4 regions of the Colwellia sp. MB3u-4 genome follow, and region 1 is predicted to be linked to each of the others. Evidence: predicted binding sites of a transcription regulator. Region 1 holds the regulator's gene; each other region holds the start of a gene.
What was found. The regulator sigma-54, encoded in region 1, starts transcription at its own class of promoters, with help from an activator protein. The targets are predictions, from matches to a motif close to GTTGGCACGNNNNTNGNNT.
Positions count from the first base shown of each region.

Region 1 (3,199 bases):
TTTCGGGTACGTCGTTAGGATCGGCTGGCAGGTTACGAACATCGAGACTTACGGCAACATTTTCATAATCATTAATCACCGTATGGGTAAGTGCGGGTAACAAGTTGACAGGGATATTATCAACACAATAATAACCTAAATCCTCTAAAACACGCAGTGCAACACTTTTCCCTGAGCCTGAACGGCCACTTACAATAATTAATTTCATCCGTGTTTAACTCGCTTGTTGTATTAACTGAAACAGTTCTTGATTACTTTGGCATTTACGCACTTGCTTGCAAAATTGCTTGTTACGAAAAATTTTTGCGATACTTTGCAGCGTACTCAAGTGGCTCTGGCATTCTTCTTCAGGAACAAATAAGGCGATAAAAATATCAACGGGACGATGATCAACAGCGTCAAAATTAATCGCTTGTTCTGTGGTAATAACCACGGCAATAGGTTTCGTAGGCGTAGCATTTTCTAAACGGCCATGAGGTATAGCAATGCCATTACCTATGCCCGTTGAGCCCAATCTTTCACGCTTAACTAAACTTTCTAAAAGCTGAAAAGTATCATGGCTGTCGAGTTTATCGGCGGCCAAGCGACTTAAATATTCTAATATACGTTTTTTACTGGCACCCGGTGCTGCACAAATAGTGCAGTCCGGGGTTAAGATGTCTTGCAACTTCATAAACTTCTAAGACCTATAGCGAAATGGCGCTAATGTTTGTTGATTTTGCCTTTATATTTCAAGATTTGGCGATCTAGCTTGTCAATTAATGCATCAATCGATGCATACATGTCACTATGTTGTGCCTTAGCATGAACTTCAGTGCCACTTAAGTGCACCGTTGATTCGGCAATCTGATTCTGTTTTTCTACCGTTAATACTACATGTACATTATTGATATGATCAAAGTGACGCTCTAGTTTTTCAAACTTGCCATTGACATAATCACGTAATGAATCGGTAACATCGACATGGTGTCCAGTAAGATTAATTTGCATATATTTCAATCCTCTTTATTGGCTGAATAAAACTGCCTACAATAGGCTTTTACGTTGATTTGATGGCGGTATAGAAAGTGACTCTCGATATTTGGCAATGGTACGCCTTGCCACTTGTATACCTTGTTCTGCTAAAATATCTGCCATTTTACTGTCGCTGAGTGGTTTTGCAGGTACTTCGGCAGCCACTAGCTTTTTAATTAATTCACGAATAGCCGTTGATGAACATTCGCCGCCGTTTTCAGTACTTACGTGGCTAGAAAAAAAGTACTTAAGCTCAAAAATCCCTCTAGGTGTGTGCATATATTTTTGCGTGGTCACACGAGAAATGGTTGATTCATGCATATCTACGGCTTCGGCAATATCGTTCAATACCATAGGGCGCATTGACTCAGGTCCGTGTTCAAAAAAGCCTTGTTGGCGTTGCACAATACAATTTGAAACCTTTAAAAGTGTTTCGTTACGGCTTTCTAAGCTTTTAATAAACCATTTTGCTTCTTGCAAGTTAGAGCGAATAAATTGATTATCAGTAGATGACTTCATTGAACGAGACATAGCGGCGTATTGCTGATTAACCGATAGTTTAGGGGCAGTGTCAGGATTGAGCTCTACTGTCCAGCGGCCGTTTTTCTTTTCAACAGACACGTCTGGGATAACATATTGTTCTTCACTTTTGATGACGCTATCACCTGGACGGGGATCTAAGCTTTGTATTAGGCGAATAACTTCGCGTAATTGCTCTTCTTTCAAGCGTAATTTACGCATCAATTGACGATAATCGCGATTACCGAGCAAGTCAATATACTCGCTGACAGCGATTTTGCTTTCCGCTAACCAAGGGGTATCTTTAGCAAATTGATTGAGCTGAATACGCAAGCACTCTGGAATTGAACGGGCAGCAACACCAATGGGGTCAAATACGTTAATACGCTTTAACACCACTTCAATTTCATCAAGTTCTACACCATCAATACCGACACTCTCTAAGATCTCTTCGGCTGAAACGGTTAAATAACCTGCTTCATCTATGGCTTCAATAATGGCAATGGCAATGGTTCTATCAGTGTCAGTAAAGGGCGTTAGTTCCATTTGCCAAATTAGATGGTCTTGTAATGAGTCTTTCGTTTCACCTTGATAAGTATAATCTTCTGAGGCATGACCAACACCGCCACTACTAACACCAGCACTGAAGTTATCATCCCATGTGCTATCGCTGTTGAGTTCTTCGGGGATGTCTGTTTTTGCTAAACCTTCAGAGGAGCTAATTTCGTCTATCGAGGGAGTGGAGTCTTCGCTGCCATCAGAGGATGCTGCTGAGTTTTCGCCTACCGTTACCGAATATCCTGCTTCTAAATGGTCAGGGGTACTTTCTGAATTGTTATCGTGCGTTTCGTCAACTTCAAGCAAAGGATTACTTTCAAGTGCTTCTTGAATCTCTAGTTGAAGATCCAAAGTTGATAATTGCAACAGTTTGATCGCCTGCTGCAATTGCGGGGTCATCGTTAACTGTTGTCCGATACGGAGTTGCAGAGTAGGACGCATTTACGTTTTCTTTTCCCTATTCAAATTCATTAATTCAATTGGTTTTATTCACTATAGCGTGAATTGTTCACCAAGGTATACATCTCTTACATGTTGATTTGCAAGAATTTGCTTTGAATTACCTTCAGCGATAAGTTCGCCATGACTAACGATGTAGGCATGCTCACAAACATCAAGTGTTTCTCGCACATTGTGATCTGTGATCAATATACCTATGCCACGATCTTTTAAGTGTAGGATAATTTTTTTTATATCACCTACTGAAATCGGGTCAACACCGGCAAAGGGTTCATCCAGTAATATAAATTTAGGATCTGCAGCTAATGCCCGGGCTATTTCAACTCGTCGGCGCTCACCGCCAGATAAACTCATGCCTAAGTTATCTTTTATATGGCCTATGTTGAACTCTTCTAATAAATGTTCAAGTTTTTCTTGTCGGTCAACATCACTAAGTGATTTACGTGTTTGTAAAATGGCCATGATGTTGTCATGTACCGATAACTTACGAAAAATAGAGGCTTCTTGTGGTAAATAACCGATACCTTTTCTCGCGCGCTCGTGCATCGGCAGTAAGGTTATATCTTCATCATTTAAGACAATTGAGCCACTGTCGTTCTTTACCAAGCCAACAATCATATAAAAAGAGGTAGTTTTACCTGCGCCATTT
Region 1 covers NZ_JACGVE010000068.1:22,686-25,884, forward strand. The annotation lists gene rapZ (RNase adapter RapZ) at 1-208, opposite strand, end outside; gene ptsN (PTS IIA-like nitrogen regulatory protein PtsN) at 215-673, opposite strand; gene hpf (ribosome hibernation promoting factor) at 703-990, opposite strand; gene H4J61_RS03830 (RNA polymerase factor sigma-54) at 1,027-2,532, opposite strand; gene lptB (LPS export ABC transporter ATP-binding protein) at 2,584-3,199, opposite strand, start outside.

Region 2 (3,199 bases), on a different contig from region 1:
TCAATGGACTTGTTAGGCCGAGTTATTGACGGTGTTGGCAAACCGCTTGACGGTAAAGGGCCGATTAAAGCATCTGATAGTTATCAATATGACAGTACACCGATCAATCCCTTATCACGACGAGCCATTACCGAGCCCCTAGATGTTGGAGTGCGCTCGATTAACAGTTTTCTAACCGTTGGTGTTGGGCAACGAATGGGCTTGTTTGCGGGCTCAGGTGTTGGTAAAAGTGTGCTGTTAGGTATGATGACACGTGGCACAAACGCTGATGTTATTGTCGTGGGTTTAATTGGCGAGCGTGGACGAGAAGTTAAAGAATTTATTGAAGAAATTTTGGGTGAAGAAGGTCGTGCGCGTTCTGTGGTGGTGGCAGCACCGGCCGATAATTCAGCGTTAATGCGGCTTAAGGGCTGTGAAACCGCAGTGCAGATCAGCGAATACTTTCGTGACCAAGGTTTAAATGTTTTATTGCTGGTAGATTCACTGACCCGTTATGCACAAGCGCAGCGCGAAATAGCACTAGCGGTAGGCGAGCCACCGGCAACGAAAGGTTATCCGCCATCCGTTTTCTCTAAATTACCCCAACTCGTTGAGCGAGCCGGCAATGGCGGGGACGGCCAAGGTTCAATCAGTGCATTTTTTACTGTATTAACCGAAGGTGATGATTTACAAGACCCGATTGCTGATGCTGCCCGTGCCATTTTAGACGGTCATATTGTTTTGTCTCGAAAATTAGCTGATGCCGGGCATTATCCAGCGGTTGATATTGAAGGCTCAATTAGTCGAGTTATGCCGATGGTAACCAGCCAAGAACATCAGCAACTTGCTAGGCAACTACGGCAGATTTATGCCTTATATCAAGAAAATAAAGACTTGATTGCCATTGGCGCCTACAGCAGAGGGACGGATCCAAGAATAGATCAATCGATTGACTTGCAACCCGTGATTCAATTTTTTTTGCAGCAAAAAACGCTTGAAATTATTCCTTATGATCAAAGTTTAACTCAGCTGCAGGAAGTATTAGCGGCAGCGCAAGCTCATGCCAATAAAAATCAGTAGACACAATAACGAATAGGTCACTAAACCGATGAAACAGTTGAACACCTTACATAAGTATGAACTTGATAAAGAACAAAAAGCCTCACAAGCATTACAAGTGGCAGAGGTCGATTATGAACAAAACAAAGCGCGTTTAAAAAGTGTTAGCGATTATCGTTTAGAATATATGCGCCGGCTTAATCAGCGTTCAATCGAGGGTATTGATAGTGCAACATATAGCCATTTTCATGCTTTTATCGCGAAACTAGATAACGCCTCTCAACAGGTTAAAGTTGCGGTTCATCAAGCGAAAGCATTAGTTGAAACTCGAAAAAAACAATGGTTAGAGCAAAGACAAAAAATACAAGCGGTAGAATTACTACGTAATAAAAAACTGGCCGCGCTGCAATTAGTCGCTAATAAAAAAGAACAAAAAATGTTTGATGAAATGGCGACACAACAATTTGTTCGCCGCCGCCGCTAAACTCTGCCATTTTAATAATAGAAACAATAGAAACAATAGATTAAGTACTTGAGTAAACCCCATCAGCATCAAGATTCAAACTCAAGGCTTGTTATTGATGCTTTTATATTTAGTTCACTTTAAGATTTAGCGCTGAACTGCCTATTAGAGCGGCACGATTTGGTCACAGGTAGAGACAAGCAGGATCATACTGCCTTCTCTCTTGAAAATTATTTTTGGAATGAATATTGCTTAATTAACAATAGAAATAATTTATTAAATTGTGCTTAAGTCTACATTTAAGAAAGGTCTGTTATGTCTCAAATGAATATATTGTCTACTGATGCTGGCCAAAGCCTTGACACCCCTGGTGCTAAAGGTGGGTCGTCAATAAAAAGTCAAGCTAAAAGCAACGCATTTAATGATGCGATGGAGCAACACTATTTAAGAAAAAAAGCGGAAGAGTCAGAGCAAAATACTGAGCCATATGGCAATTTTGTCTCTAAAGCGGCAGAACAACACCAACAGGCTTTAAAAAGCGAGCGTTTAGCCAAGGGCAATGAAGTTGATGATGATCATACTTTACCCGTGCCTTTACCGATAGACGATGCCAAAAATCTCTCTGCGCCAAACGCTGAGCTAAAATCCTATCTTGGCTTTCAAACTCAAACTGAACATCAAGCTCAAACCCAAAGTGACTTAGCGAGCAATGTTGAAAATGATGACGCGGTTGATTTATTAAAAATGTTAAGTGGTGCAGGGCAATTGTTGACAAAATCTGCAGCAAATAATACTGCTGAAGGGAAAGTGCCGGGCGACGTTACATCAGGCTATATGCAAACAACCACTGCCGGCACAACGTCCTTAACGAGTGAGCAAGCTAGCATTGATGATGCCGAGCTAATGGCAAAGCAAGCAGGTATAAAAGCATTAACTGAAGAAGGCAATGCCGGTTTAGATAAAACCCAAGGTGTTGACCAATTAGCTAACAATAGCGCATTGCAAAATAGTGCCAGCGATAAAGCGAGTGAATTTAAACCTGGTAGCGATATCGAAGCCGCAAAAACTCATCTTGTTAATCAAAGTACAGCTACTGTGGTATCAACATCGGTTACGGATACAAAACTTGATACTAATCAGAAAACAGCGGTAAATGAAGACGTTGATAAATTAGCCAGTGCCATGCTCGAGGCACAAAAAACCGCTAAAACTGAGGGCGACAAGCTAACACCACAAGTTGACAAAGTGGCGTCAGTGTTTAATCAAACATTAGTCGATCAAGCCAAGCCGCTGACAAGTGCTGCGGAGTTAGCTGCCCAGCAAGAGCAAAGTTTTGAAAGTACGGTAAATCAATTAACGACAAATACTGTCTCAACACAAAAATCATTTGCCACTATGCAGACTGAGACTATTGCTATTTACCGTAAAGATTTTGCCGATGCTGTTAAAGATAAAGTGATGGTGATGATCAACCAAAAAATTCAACAAGTGGAAATTCAACTTGACCCACCAGAGATGGGTAATATTCATGTGCGAGTGAATTTACAAAATGAGCAAGCCGCGGTGCAATTTGTGGTGCAAAACCAGCAAGCAAGAGAGGCTTTAGAGCAAAATATGGGCAAGTTACGCGATATGTTAGCTGAAAGTGGTGTTGATGTTGGGGAGGCAAATATCGAACAGCGCGAAGCAAAAGAGCAA
Region 2 covers NZ_JACGVE010000040.1:14,621-17,819, forward strand. The annotation lists gene fliI (flagellar protein export ATPase FliI) at 1-1,059, shown strand, start outside; gene fliJ (flagellar export protein FliJ) at 1,088-1,522, shown strand; gene H4J61_RS00865 (flagellar hook-length control protein FliK) at 1,817-3,199, shown strand, end outside.
Region 2: the regulator sigma-54 is predicted to act here: its motif matches at 1,737-1,755, upstream of H4J61_RS00865 (flagellar hook-length control protein FliK).

Region 3 (3,199 bases), on a different contig from region 1:
TCGTACCACTTTTTTAATTCTTAAAGAAACCTATCAGGTTACTGACGATCAAGCTTATACCATTACTGCTCGGGTGTATCGAGGTGGTGGCTATACCAAAGACCACCTTTACTTAAAAGGCTTTAGCTTAATATTGAATGCTTACCAGCATGAGAAGAATTTTACGCATCTACTGGCAGGTAAAACCTCACTAGAGTTTTTACCCTTGATAACACGCTTAATTGATAAAGAGCTGCTCATCGCACCTCACTTTATTACGCCTGCATTTAGAAACCCGATTACTAATGACGCTGTTAGTACTTTTATTACTCAAGCAATACGTTAGCAGATAGTCAGATTAAACCTGAACAGTTGAAAAATTGGCTAAGGCTGATTTAGCTTTCAATGCTACCTAAAGCAAGTAAATTTAACGCAACACTAGCAACTCAGTCGTCTGTAAAACGCTCTAATGGGTAATCAAGTTAGCGCTCAAACAGGCTTCAAAAAACAGATCGAGTTAGGATGAACTAAGCAATTTCTTTATGGTATGGCGTTTATTCTTATTTGATGTATGTTCATGACTGGGCATCAAGATCACACTCCCTTTTATAAAAATTAAGGGTAATAAGACTTAAAAGTTACTCCAACTTGGTTTTCTTACCCTTGAAAAACAACCAAAATCTTTATCAGCATCTAATGCTTCAAAGTCATAATCGCTATCAATTAATAAATAAACCTTGCCGTCTTCCAATCTAATGTAAGCAGGAACTATTATTCTTTGGTAATTAAATTTAGGATTTTTTAGTAGTGCATTGTTCTCACTTTCTGAAATAGAAAGTATTTTATTGAGTTTAAAATACGCCACCATTTCGCCGTCACCATTGTGATAACAGCCATCAAAACAGGCTTTAATTGCTGAAAATGATTGGGTTTTAGATAATATACTTTTTTTGAAAAGCACTTTATTTTTTTCTGGTAACTGTATCCTAAATGTCACACCAGGATCTTCAGTAAGTTTAGTCATATCTGTGATAACAAAAACATCAGGCTCAGTGTTTCTGAACGCTAAAAATAAATTATTAAGCTCTTTTTTCGGATAGGATTGAAAGCCTAAACTATCAAGTGTAGCCGAATTTTTTTTTATCATTCTCCTGCCTTTTATTATTCATCTAAAGATAACTCTTATCATAATTTATATTGATTTTATTAAATACAACTTTCTTCATGATCGCTGCCTAATAGCTGAAAATGCCTTACATTTCTCAGAATATACAATGAAAATCACAGATTATGTATATAAGATGTTTACGGTATGTTTTTAAAATGTTTACTGAATGTGTAGAGATAAAAAGACCAAAATAAGGTAAGGATTAGTAAATCAGATCATTATAAGTGACCTCATCGGTCAACTTGCCTATTACATACTAAAAAAAAGAGCCTTTGTATCAGTTACTTTTTTATAAAGCTAGCAGATAACTTTATGTAGGCTAAATAGCTGTAATGTTTTTCATTTATCACGCCATAGCTTCCTTATAAATTATGTATTGTTATTTTTTGGCTATTAACTGAATGACATAGTTCTTTGTATTGGTCTTTGTGTGGTATTGATATTGGTATTGATAAGACTCGCCTAAATTAAGCTCGCCTGACAATTACAGTGATTATTTATACTTTTGTTGTGCACCCTATCTGTGCGTCATAGCGATGGTGTTGTGCATGCAAACCTAAATTATAGATCCCCTCCTCGACAAAAATAAATTAAAACCAACAAAAACAATAGGATAATTAAAATATCAGTGATGGCATTACATTTGCAATTACATTTACAGTTGAAGAATGTTCTTCGTATTGTGTAAGCCAGCCAGCTGAGTTAATAACCAAACCATTTTATGATTAACAGGGCAATGGCGTCTTTCATTAATATAAACACAAATGTTAATTTTTAGGAGTTGCGGTATGAGTGGTCAAGGTAGTCTCAATATTTTTTCTTTCAAAGGTAAGATGAAAGCCTTACATATGAGTTGGATAGCGTTTTTCATTACGTTTGCTGTTTGGTTTAACTTTGCCCCCTTAGTATCGGTAATTGCAGACTCATTAGGCTTAACGAAAGCTGAAATAAAAACCTTAATGCTATTAAACGTAGCCTTAACCATTCCAGCGCGCGTTGTCATTGGCATGCTTACCGACAAATATGGCCCTCGCTTAACCTTTGCCGTTTTACTTGCGGTATGTAGCCTGCCTTGTTTTATGTTTGCTTTTTCAAGCACCTTTGAGCAAGCGGCCTTATCTCGCTTTTTATTAGGTTTTATTGGTGCCGGTTTTGTTATCGGTATTCGTATGGTGTCTGAATGGTTCCCGGCTAATGAACTTGGCACGGCTGAAGGTATTTATGGTGGCTGGGGTAACTTTGGTTCAGCTGCAGCAGCCATGTCACTACCGACACTTGCCTTGGCATTTGGTGGTGAAGACGGTTGGAGATACGCGGTTGCCTTTACCGGTGCATTAAGCTTAATTTTCAGTTTTATCTGGTATCAAAACGTCACTGACACGCCTAAAGGTTCAACCTACTTTAAACCTAAACACACAGGTGCGATGGAAGTAACCTCAACCGGTGACTTCTTCTTATTATTATTAATGAAAATTCCTATGTACGGTGCTTTAGCCCTACTGACATGGAAATTATCTCCTGCTGGTGTAAGTTTATTGTCAGCACAAAGTGCACTTATTGCCTACATTAGCTTAGTGGTTTTATTTGCCATTGAAGTAAAACAAACCATTAAAGTTAACGGCCATTTATTTTCAAAGCCCGTTGAAGAAATTCACCGTTATAAGTTCAAGCAAGTGGCGGTATTAAACATTCTATACTTTGCTACTTTTGGTTCAGAATTAGCCGTTGTCTCTATGTTACCGTTATTTTTTGCTGAAACCTTCGAATTAAGTATGGTTTACGCAGCCATGTTAGCCTCTACTTATGCCTTTATGAACTTAATGTCTCGCCCTGGTGGCGGTTGGTTATCAGACAGATTTGGTCGTAAAAAAACCTTATTAATTTTAACGGCTGGTTTAGCACTGGGTTATTTAGGCATGTCAGAAATTACCAGTGAATGGCCTTTAGCCTTAGCCGTAGCAACCGCGATGGCTTGTTCATTCTTCGTGCAAGCAGGTGAAGGTGCTGTATTTGCTGCCGTGCCTTTAATTAAACGTCGTTTAACCGGACAAA
Region 3 covers NZ_JACGVE010000079.1:11,668-14,866, reverse strand. The annotation lists gene H4J61_RS09605 (flavohemoglobin expression-modulating QEGLA motif protein) at 1-325, shown strand, start outside; gene H4J61_RS09600 (hypothetical protein) at 611-1,126, opposite strand; gene H4J61_RS09595 (NarK family nitrate/nitrite MFS transporter) at 1,936-3,199, shown strand, end outside.
Region 3: the regulator sigma-54 is predicted to act here: its motif matches at 1,778-1,796, upstream of H4J61_RS09595 (NarK family nitrate/nitrite MFS transporter).

Region 4 (3,199 bases), on a different contig from region 1:
AAACAAAACCCAGCGTATGCTAATGGCAATAAAAGCTTCAAAAATTGCTGCTTATGCGGAGTTAGCTGAACAAGTTTATGGTCAAAATATTAATGGTAGCACCACCATGTCTAATTTAGTGCTTGATAATCAACAATTACAGACATCAGTACGAGGCATTATTCGTGGCGCAAAAGTCGTTAAAAGCTATCCGGTGGGTGACAGTTATACCACTGAGTTGAGTTTAGATTTTAAAGATGTTTATGAAATTTATATCGCGACATCTAACCGCAAAGAAATAAAGCATATCTCATATTACTAGCATTATTACTAGCATTATTACTAGCGTCATTGAATTGCGCTGTATTTTAGTACCATTAAAAAAACCAGCTATTGCTGGTTTTTTTGTAGATAACCTAACACATATAAAGCTAAGCTTTTATACCTAAGCTACTGAGTCCGCCTGAGGTTTTTCCTTTACTATTATAGGTCATGGATGACTTGTTATGATTCTCTAGTAATGAGGTCTTCATGCGTTCTACAGATAATTGTGATTGCTGAATGATCAGGCCATTAATTTGATTCTGTTTTTTACAGCGCACTAAAATGGCTTCGATATCTGATAGTAGGCTGGTGAACTTGCCCGCTAGTTTTTCTTGTTTGAATTCAAAACTTTGACCAATGGCATTGTCAATTCTCTGAATCGCCAAAAGCAGGTCGTTTTTGTCTGCGGTAAGCTGAATAAGTGCATCAGGGTTTTGCTGTTGCAGTACATCTTTCTCAGTGTCTAATAACGTCTCTAATTGCGTTAATTGCGATAATTGTTGAGAAACCAATTGTTGCGGTGTTAGTTTTTCAGACACTTAATGTACTCCATTTTAGTAACACGTTAGCCAAGTTTAAATTCAAAATTGGCGATACTTGCTGCTAGCTTTTCTGGATTTATTTTATAATCGCCAGAGGCAATAGCACTCTTTAATTCAGCAATTTTTTTCTCATTGACTACAGGAGAATCAGCGGCTTGTTTCTGCAGCTCATTCATTTGTTTTGCTTGCGGGGTAATAGATACCGAATCACGCGTTGCCAATTTAGCTTGTTGCGAGGCATTGCTACTTTCGCTAACTTGCTGTTTGGTCTGAACTTGCTGTTCAAGTTTTTGTTTTACTTGATTGGTGTTATTCAAGTTGTTGATATTAATAGCCATTATTGTATCCTACTTACAACAGTTATTGGTTTCTAACCTTTTATCGGCAAAACAGCAGAAAACTTAAGCAATTATTATAAATTAATTATCACTTGGTTAATAGCGTTAACTTGCCCCTGAACCACACGACCAGACTTCCTATTTCGCACCGATATAATTTCGCCTAAACTGCCGTCATTTAAGGCAATGCCAAAAGACTTAATTTCAAAATGTGCCGACTTAGCAATAATATTCACCGGCTCGCCTTTACAGACAAAACAGGTATTTTGATTAGTAATAGCACTACCTTGAGACAAGTTTCTTTTTGTGCGAGCACCCACCACTACTTTAGGGTCGGTAAGCACTGTGCCTCGTATTTGCCCGTTATCTTTAAATATAATTTCGATATTAGCGTTACTAAGCAAAGTACCTTTGCTTATTCGCATTTGCGTGACCAATACAGGTACAATGGTGTGAATTTTTACTGGGATATACAACTGCCAAGATTCTTCGTCAGGACAAACAATTTTAACATTTACGTTTCTACCAATATGCTTTTCAGGTATATTTGCCGTCAGTGGTAATAAACAAGGCTGTAATGTAATTCGGGGGTCTATTTCAGAAACTTCAATCTTCAGTTTTCCTCGTGCTGGCAAACTGACATTGTCTTCAACATAGGATTTGATGAAGTTATAGAGATAATCACGATCGAATGTCATGGCTGAACTAGCGTTAATACTGGCCAAATAAATAAGGGTGATTGCTATTACTATCTTTAATTTGTTCATAAGTTATATCTGACTGCTAGGAAAATAAAAATACACGTCCAAACTTAATTAAGTTTAATTCAGTACAATTTAGCACGAATAACGTCAAAGTATTTACGTTGTTGCAATGCTAGTGCTTAATGCTAGTGCTTTAAACGTTAAAACAATCAAGAATCGTGCCTTTGTTATACTTTCATTGGCACACCAAAGAGGTTTTTATGGCAAGTATATTAGACACAGTTAATCAACGTACCCAATTAGTTGGCCAGAACCGACTGGAGTTGTTGTTATTTAAACTCATTGGTAAACAGCGTTTTGGTATCAACGTATTTAAAGTGCGTGAAGTTATGCCATGTCCTAGGTTGACCGTAATACCTAAGCAAAACAAATTTGTTAAAGGTGTTGCTCATATTCGTGGTCAAACTATTTCGGTTATTGACTTAAGTAAAGCCACGGGTGGTCCGGCCATTGTGCAAACAGAAAGCAGTTTTGTGATTATTTCTGAGTACAACCGAACTGTGCAGGGTTTTCTTGTTGCCGGTGTAGAGCGCATTGTAACCTTGAGCTGGAAAGACATTATGCCGCCGCCAGAAGGTGCGGGAAAGTTAAGCTACCTTACGGCGGTTACCAAAATTGACGACGAACTGGTATCGATTCTTGATGTTGAAAAAATTCTCAATGAAATCAATCCTATTTCAACAGAGTTAAGCGAAGGTGTTGCTGATGCAAGCGTTGGAGAGGCTATTGGCGAACGAGTGATTATGATTGCTGATGACTCGACCGTGGCACGAAATCAAGTTAAACGTGCTCTTGAACCTTTGGGGTTAACTATGCTGTTAGCAAAAAATGGTCAAGAAGCGCTCGATCAATTACAGGAAATTGCTCAAGGGTGTCAAAACAGCATCACTGAAAAAGTCGCTTTGTTGATTTCTGATATTGAAATGCCCGTGATGGATGGTTATACCCTAACAGCAGAAATTAAGCAGAATGATCGGATGAAAAATATGCCGGTTATTTTGCATACTTCGCTAAGTGGTGTTTTTAACAATGCCATGGTAGAGAAAGTAGGGGCTGAAGATTTTATTCCTAAATTTCATCCCGACGAGTTAGCGACTGCGGTTAAAAAGTGGTTAAAGCATGATGAGATTGCTTAATCTTTGTTTGCAGTATTTAAATAAGGTGGACCACAGCTAGTGTTAACTAAACAACTTGATGATAAAAGTTATCATCAATTTAGAATGTTTCTAGAGCAGCAATGCGGCATTGTTTT
Region 4 covers NZ_JACGVE010000087.1:26,636-29,834, forward strand. The annotation lists gene H4J61_RS14225 (LPP20 family lipoprotein) at 1-301, shown strand, start outside; gene H4J61_RS14230 (flagella synthesis protein FlgN) at 411-842, opposite strand; gene flgM (flagellar biosynthesis anti-sigma factor FlgM) at 869-1,183, opposite strand; gene flgA (flagellar basal body P-ring formation chaperone FlgA) at 1,258-1,950, opposite strand; gene H4J61_RS14245 (chemotaxis protein) at 2,148-3,083, shown strand; gene H4J61_RS14250 (protein-glutamate O-methyltransferase CheR) at 3,123-3,199, shown strand, end outside.
Region 4: the regulator sigma-54 is predicted to act here: its motif matches at 2,095-2,113, upstream of flgA (flagellar basal body P-ring formation chaperone FlgA).